One region of the Paenibacillus ilasis genome, then DNA from elsewhere that is predicted to be linked to it. Evidence: riboswitches for the same ligand, from Rfam matches in the RefSeq annotation. Region 1 holds a riboswitch; the other holds the start of a gene.
What was found. A riboswitch is a leader RNA that binds a small molecule or an ion and turns the genes downstream of it on or off. The one in region 1 is predicted to bind cyclic di-AMP.
Positions count from the first base shown of each region.

Region 2: another riboswitch for cyclic di-AMP. It lies ahead of ACETK5_RS29550 (APC family permease); the one in region 1 lies ahead of ACETK5_RS32350 (G5 domain-containing protein).

Region 1 covers NZ_JBHDJG010000009.1:47,878-52,092, forward strand. Annotated here, with positions in the region: gene rsmA (16S rRNA (adenine(1518)-N(6)/adenine(1519)-N(6))-dimethyltransferase RsmA) at 1-704, opposite strand, end outside; gene rnmV (ribonuclease M5) at 701-1,252, opposite strand; gene ACETK5_RS32350 (G5 domain-containing protein) at 1,439-2,626, opposite strand; cyclic di-AMP (ydaO/yuaA leader) riboswitch at 2,897-3,111, opposite strand; gene ACETK5_RS32355 (TatD family hydrolase) at 3,317-4,084, opposite strand; gene ACETK5_RS32360 (HD domain-containing protein) at 4,177-4,215, opposite strand, start outside.
Region 2 covers NZ_JBHDJG010000004.1:469,657-473,871, forward strand. Annotated here, with positions in the region: gene ACETK5_RS29550 (APC family permease) at 1-1,618, opposite strand, end outside; cyclic di-AMP (ydaO/yuaA leader) riboswitch at 1,782-1,977, opposite strand; gene ACETK5_RS29555 (molybdopterin-containing oxidoreductase family protein) at 2,462-4,215, shown strand, end outside.

The sequences.
Region 1 (4,215 bases):
GCGAAAGAAGCCTGGACCACCTCGAAGAAGAACCCTTCGTCTTCTACGCTGACAGGAGGCTGTTCCCGGACCGCCAGGCGGATAACCGCCGATGCGACATTCGGCTGCGGGATAAACACCGTGTGCGGCACAATACAGACCAGCTTAGGTTCGCTGTAATATTGAACGGCAATACTAAGGCTGCCGTAATCCTTGCTTCCCGGTGCCGCTGCCATCCGCTCTGCCACTTCTTTCTGAATCATCACCACAATATTCTCCAACGGCAGCTTTTCCTCCAGCAGCTTCATGAGAATCGGCGTCGTAACATAATACGGCAGATTGGCAACCACACTTACCTTCGATACGTCCGCGAAATCCTGACGGAACAGCTCATGAAGATCGACCTTCAGTACATCCCCATGATGCACCTTCACATTCTCATAGGGCTCCAGGACCTCCCTCAGGATGGGAATCAGGCGCTGATCAATTTCGACCGCGGTGACGGTTCCTGCCGTCTGTGCCAGCTTCTCGGTTAATGCACCGATACCAGGACCGATCTCAAGAGCTCCCTTATCTTCATCCAGTCCTGCAGCTTCCACAATTTTATACAGAATATTCTGATCAATGAGAAAGTTTTGACCCAGACTCTTCTTGAAGGAGAATCCATGCCGTGAGATGATCTCCTTCGTCCGTCTTGGTGTTGATATATCCTCGATCCGATTCATTGGCTTACGCCCCCTTCTTCCAGTTGTGCAAGTGCGGCCAGAAATTCTTCACGCGATATTTGAAACATGGCCAATCGTTTATGGAATTGCTTGCTGTTGCAATATCCGATCCCCAGCAGATTTCCCATCGCCATACGTCTTGCCGCCGCCTCCGGGTGCGCTGATAATCCAGCCTCCAGCATGTCCTCCAAGCTGATCAGGCTCTCTCCACCCTCAAAGGAGGTATGAACCCGATCCAGCGCACGCCGTATCGCCTCTGGCGAGGCATTCTCCACGCCGATATCCCCTTTGCGGGTAGCATCTGCTTCGGGAATAAAGGCATGCTTGCAGCCAGGCACCCCCTGATCCACGATTTTGCGGATCCGCTCCCCTGCATGGTCAGGATCTGTCAATATAATAACGCCTCTGCGCTCCTGGGCAAGCGCTATGCGTTTCAGGATTTGCTTGTTGATCGCTGAACCGCCCGTTTCGATCGTATCGGCGTCTACGGCCCGTTTAATGGCAACGGTATCGTCTCTGCCTTCCACAACAATCACTTCTTTAATCATGCGTTCGTTCTCTTCCTTCCCAAGCAAAGCAGGCCTGTACAACTTTAAGGTTCAACCAACTTGGCCTTAAATACTCCGTTCTTAACAAAACAAAAGAAGAGGAAATATTCCCTCTTCTTGATCATCATATATTATAAGCTAAATAGTATAGCATTAGAATGGCAATGTAAATTGGAATTCATGCGTCTAGTTCAATTCAGGCTTAACCGGACCGATCACGTAAACGGTGCGGCCGCTCTTCCGGCCGAAATTCATGGCCGATTTCAACGAATCGTAATAAACATCGATTTTGTTGCCTTTGATGGCACCGCCCGTATCTTCAGCACGACGGAAGCCAATGCCTTCGATATAGACCCACCATCCGATTGGGATGATGTTAGGGTCAACGGCGATGGTGCGCCCTTCAGTAACGCGTGTGCCGGATGCAGTGCGCGTACCGATTCCTTGCTGCTCGGCGGAATACGCCGTCATCGACACGTTGTTCAATACCTTCTTGTATTTAAAATCAACGCCTGCGCGGGAGACTACATTGTTCTCCACAGCCTTGGCGGTCGTTACTTTTTTCGTGCCCGACAATTTAGCCGGTGTAGCTTTTACATCGGTGGCTGCCGCCTGAACGATAACAGGCTTCTCCACTTTTTTCGTGCCTACGGCAATGATTTTATCCTTCGTTCTGCGCTCAATCTCTTGGGAGACCTTCGTCTTGGAAACCAGCTTGCCATTGTGGTAGACCTTCTCGTAATGGTTCACCATGAGACCAGGCTCGCCCCGCTGAATGACGCGGTTATCGCCCTTTTCAAGCGATGGGTCGGCTGTCTTGATCACGCGGAATTCGCGGTCTTCCGTCTCCTTGACTTTTTGTTTCGTGACGCGAACGACATGGATATTCATATTGCTGGTCAGCTTCGTGTCTTGCGACGGTTGTACTATATCTTCACCCTGGATCGTAACGCCAGCCTCTTTGAGTACATGATCAACCGTATCCTGGGATGTAAATATGGTTTTGGTTGTGCTGCCTACCGTAACTTTGACTGGAATTGCCCGTTCAATGATAATTCGGTCTCCGTCCTGGATCGCGCCGTTCAGAGGCATCGAAATCTGATCCTGGGGACTCAACGTGATCGCTTGCTCATCCAGCAATTCCTGCAGCAACGATCCACGTGTTTCCACCGTAGTGACCCGGCCGTCGACGACAAGCTGAACCTCCTTGCCTGCCTGATCATGTACAACCAACGATATGAGAAGTGATACCGTAACGGCACCCATGGCGCCGAGCAACATCAGTTGACGCAAATTGTCATGCTTCCATCTCAATGCGTAAGACATGCTGGATGATTGTGATTCATGGGTTTCTTCAGGTTGAAAAATGCCCACTATTCCATCCTCCTTCATAGTCCCGCCGTCTAGGTAAACGCATGAATGCATTTGACGTGACTATAGCAATTTTTCTCACAGGGCATCCTGCTATCTATCTACACCCTGCGTCAATTCCCGTCTTCCGTCCATCTGCCATCACCTCCTGTTTACCAAGAGTATGATGATCCCTTCTCCATTATTCAAAAATAAAAGAAAGCCATTGAAAGAGTACTAGAGGCTCTAACGTGGCTTCCTGATGAATGAAATCATGGAAATGGTATGCACGAGATTTCCCCTCTTATTTCGCTTACGGAGTTAGCTGTCGGGTTCGGACGTAAGAGAGACGCCCTATATCCGGATACCCGCTCATGGCGAGATCCTTCAAATTCACCCCAAAGACCCGAAAAAGAAATCAAATACAGCTTCGTGCATTCAGACCAGTATGCACTGCAGTATCGGTTCCCCCGTTCTCCAGAATTTCGGAGATTAAGCGAGACGGTTCATGAAATATTCGGCTGCGATCTGCACATCACAGCTTCTTATCACTGAAAAGATGATATCCTGTTTACATGCAGGTTGTAAAGCAACATTCAACCACATTTTCTCATGTAAAAGGTTAAAATATTGTAATATCAACGCCTTTTCTGATTAAAAAACTTTAATTAATCGCGATTGCTCTCTTTTTCATCACTTTTGCTCTCGTTTTCGTTAAATGCCAAATCGTTCCAGCGCATTTTTGGTGGTAATTTGGGCCAATTCCTCATAGGACAACCCTCGAATTTCGGCTGCCGCCTCCGCCACCAATTTTACATATGCGGTCTCATTTCGTTTTCCGCGGAAGGGATGGGGTGTCAGGTAAGGCGCGTCCGTTTCGATCAATAATCGATCAAGCGGAACCTGTGCCAAAACCTCTTTGGGCTGCTTCGCATTCTTGAACGTAATCGGCCCGCCAAATGAGATATGGAATCCCATATCCAAGCACATTTTGGCCGTTTCCCAGCTTCCGGAGAAGGAATGCATGACACCGCCGACTTCGGAGGCCTTTTCCTCCCGCAAAATGTTAACGATATCTTCATGCGCATCCCGATTATGAATGACAATGGGCATGTTCAACTCCCGGGCAAGTCCGATCTGACGTCGAAGCACACGGTGCTGGACTTCTTTCGGGGATGTATCCCAATAATAATCCAAACCGATCTCGCCGATTGCCACCACTTTCTCATGACTGCATAAAGCAGCGATCCAATCGAGATCCTGATCCTCCATGGTAATCGCATCTACAGGATGCCAGCCCACCGCCGCGTAAATAAAATCATAAGTCTCTGCCAGCTTCATCGTGGTCGGGATCGTCTCCCGGTTAAATCCGATATTGATCATCCTGGTGACGCCGGCTTCAAGCGCCCGCTGGATAGCCGCTTCCCGGTCTTCGTCGAATTGGGGAGCGTCCATATGAGTGTGCGTGTCGAACAGCATAATAATCACACTCTCCTTCCTGTCGTTTCTGTGTCGTATATCTTCCATTAGTTGGGTAAATTACAAATGCACCAAGCGTTATTATTCCCACTGGGTTAATGTTGTTGTTTGAAAACACCGGCTATCTTCTCCGG
Region 2 (4,215 bases), on a different contig from region 1:
TGCTCCGATAAGGCGAATGCAGGGTCACCAGCCGGATGTCCGGCTGCCATTTCTTCCATTTTTCCTGAAAGGCCGCCTCGTCATCCCGTTCGAACGGCACGTACACCGCGATAATTTGGCCTGCTCCCAGCGATTTGGCATAATTCAGCGAGTTCTCCACCACATGGGTGATTCCCGCCACAGGCAGAATAATAACATTTCCCTCAATCGGCTTAACAGGCTCACAGGTCGTAATTCGCAGCTGGTCTGCTACGGCCTCGTAATGTTTATGGATTCGGGTGAAGATCCAAATGATCAGCGGCAGGAAAATCAAGACGGTCCACACTTGGGCGAATTTCGTGAAAAAGAAAATCATCGTCACGATAAAGCTGATGCATGCGCCGGTGGTATTTATGATCAGTTTGACAATCCATCCTTCGGGCTTTTCGCGAATCCACTTCACCATCATCCCCGTTTGGGAGAGGGTAAAAGGGATAAACACGCCGACGGCGTACAGCGGAATCAGATGCTCGGTTTTGCCTTCGAAAGCGAGCAGCAACAGAATCGAGAGAAAACCCAGTATGATGATTCCGTTTGAATATCCCAGACGGTCTCCCCGGACGGTGAACATTCGGGGAATGAATTTATCCTTCGCCAGATTAACGGCAAGCAGCGGGAAAGCGGAATATCCCGTGTTGGCGGCCAGAATCAGAATGAGGGCCGTTGTTCCTTGGATGAAGTAATACAGAAAGTTTCGTCCGAAGGTATGCTCGGCAATCTGGGAAACGACAGTGACTTGCTCGCTGGGGCTAACCCCATAGTAATAGGCCAGGAATACGATGCCCGAAAATAACAGGGCCAGCAAGGATCCCATCGCCACCAAGGTTTTGGCCGCATTATTCGGAGCAGGATCTTTGAAATTCGGGATGGCGTTGGAAATGGCCTCAACGCCGGTCAGGGCAGAGCTGCCCGAGGCGAATGCCCGCAGGAGCAGGAATAAGCTTAGCCCGGCGACAGGCGTGCCGATCGGCGTATGCAGATCCGGAGATGCATGGCCTGTAGCGATATTGAATACTCCGACGCCAATCAGGATAAACAACGCGAGTACAAACAAGTAAACCGGATAGGCCAATATGGAGGCCGACTCCGTGACCCCTCTTAAATTGAGTACGGTCAAACACAGAACGAACACGATGGAGATGGGCAGATTGTAGGCGTGCAGTTCCGGAAAAGCCGACGTGATCGCGTCCGTCCCCGCCGATACGCTGACCGCAACCGTCAGGATATAGTCGACCAGCAGGGAGCCGCCGGCAACCAGTCCCGGATACATGCCTAAATTTCTTTTGGAAACCACGTAGGCTCCGCCGCCATGCGGATATGAGAAAATAATCTGTCTGTACGATAGGATAAGTGCCAGCAATAAGACCAGGACCCCGACGGCAATCGGTATGGAATACCAATAGGCAGCTGCGCCAACGGTCATCAAGACGATCAGAATTTGTTCAGGTCCATAAGCCACGGACGACAAGGCGTCGGATGAAAGGATGGCCAGCGCTTTGGTTTTGTTCAGCTTTTGCTCGCCCAATTCCGTTGATTTAAGCGGTCTTCCAATGAGGAATCGCTTGATTGAAGATAACATGGTTTTTCACCGCCGATTAAGATTACGTTCATGATGGAAGCTGACTGAATGGACTTCAATCGGTGTGTTTCATAGGCTGGACATACGAACGGTCACCATTCCTATGCTGGATTTTGGCAAACAAAAAACACAGGTTAGAACCCTGTGTTTGATCACAAGTTCACAACCCTCCCAATCAACGCTGACGAGGTTAGCTGTCGGATTCGGGCGGTGAGAGTCGCCCTACCTGATAATAGTCGCGGCGTACGTTCGCGCTGCATCAGGATTCACCCCATAGTATGGTTGACAGATCCTATAGGTATCCATCCATACGTGTGGTTCCCCCGCTTTCCAAATTGGAAATTAAGCGAATATCATGTGAATATGAAGAATGATATCGAAGCTGAATAGTATATTACGCCTGCTCAAATCTTTTGTAAAACACCCTCCAACGAAAAATAAAGCAGAATTATTTATAAAAAATGACAGATAAGCGCTTACATAATTATGTGGCTTTGACAGGCTTTGTTTTTTGCAGGTTTGCTACAGAAATCATGACTTTCTATGATATGTAAGTTGCAGGTAGCTCGAATGTGATGCGATAGAACGCCAATACAAACAAATTCGCCATGCCGGTCTCGGGGGAGGAGACATTGGCATGGCGAATTTTTTGGGAGTGGTCCATGATTCGGCAAGGAAGAGAAAGGGTCTGGGTTCCTCTTCGTTGCTCTTGATAGGAATATACCCGGAGTGAAGTAGAGTGAATCACCCGCTGCAGAAAAAAATGTAAGACTTTACTGGAGCCCTGATTTTCTTTTAAGATAAGGGGATATGATTCAGCGTGTACAAGGGGGAATGAACGAAATGACTCAAGCGATGATACATCAGGAAAATGGCGTGTTTCCGGCGGTATGTCCGTTGGATTGTCCCGATACTTGCGGCCTGCTGCTGCATAAAGAGAACGGAAAAATCGTGAAGGTTACCGGCAATCCGGATCATCCGATTACGCAGGGAGCCATCTGTAATAAAGTCCGCAATATGGCACATCGGGTGTATCATCCGGAGCGCGTGCTTTATCCGCTGCGGAGGGTAGGGCCCAAGGGCGAGGGGGCTTTCGAGCGAATCAGCTGGGATGAAGCGATTCAAGAGATTACCGGGCGCTACAAGAAGCTGATCGAGGAGCATGGCTCTGAGAGCATCCTGCCTTACAGCTTCTACGGCAACATGGGGATATTGAGCGTGGACGGCATGGATCGGAGATTCTTCAACAGGCTGGGCGCCAGCCGCCTGAAGCAGTCGATCTGCAATTCCGCAGGCAATGAGGGTTGGAAATCCGTCATGGGGTTTAATGGAGGAACCGTCCCGGAGGATACCGTTCATGCCGATGTCATCATCGTCTGGGGCGGCAACATCGTCAGCACCAATATGCACCAGGTCGTGCTGGCGGAGAAAGCGCGCAAGGCCGGTGCCAAGGTCGTTGTGATCGATGTTCATAAGAACCAAACGGGGCAATGGTCGGATTGGTTCATTCCGTTGTTTCCGGGCACGGATGCGGCACTGGCCGTCGGCCTCATGCACATCATGTTCCGTGACGGCATGGTGAACGAGGAGTTCCTCCGGCAGTATACGCACGGGCATGAAGCCTTGCGTGAGCATGTCAAAGACTATACGCCGGAGCATGTATCCTCCATTACCGGCATCCCAGCAGGGGATATCGAGAAGCTGGCCGAACTGTACGGCCGGGCGGATACTTCCTATATTCATATCGGTAACGGTCTTCAGCATCACGACAATGGCGGCTTGACGGTGCGCAGCATCGCTGCGCTTCCCGCGTTGACCGGACAATGGCTGAAGCGGGGCGGAGGGGCTGCCAAGTCGAATGGCGGCTACAACAGCATGGATAGCGATGCATTGGAGCGTCCGGATCTCCGGCCGAATCCGAATGCCCGGACCATTAACATGAACCGGATCGGCGAGGCGCTTGCCATGACCGAACAGCCGATTAAGTCGGTCTTTGTCTATTGCAGCAATCCGCTGGTGGTCGCTCCTGACACCGGGCGGGTACGCGAAGGGTTTGCAAGGGAGGATCTGTTTACCGTCGTACATGATCTGTTCATGACGGATACAGCCAAGTATGCGGATATCGTGCTTCCGGCAACCTCCTCATTTGAGAATACGGATCTGTTCGCTTCTTACTGGCATCAGTACATCCAGCTGCAGGAGCCGGTCATTCCGGCGCTCGGGGAGAGCAAGAGCAACGTGGAGCTGTTCTCCTTGCTGGGCCGGGCCATGGGTTTCACCGACACTGCCTTCCGCGAGACGGAAGAGGAGATGATGGCAAGAGCGCTCGACTTCCCGGACAACCCTTATCTGAACGGCGTCACGCTGGACAAGCTAAAGGAACACCGCCATGTGAAGCTTGACATGACACCGCTTGAAGCATATCTGGATCGTTTGCCGACGCCATCGGGCCGGATCGAGCTTTACTCCGCGCAGTTGGAGCAAGCAGGTCTTCCGCCTCTTCCAACCTACGTGCCTTTGAAGGAAGGATATGACGGCGTAAGGCGCGGTCGCGGGCACAAATACCCGCTCATGTTCATTTCGCCGCCGAACCACAA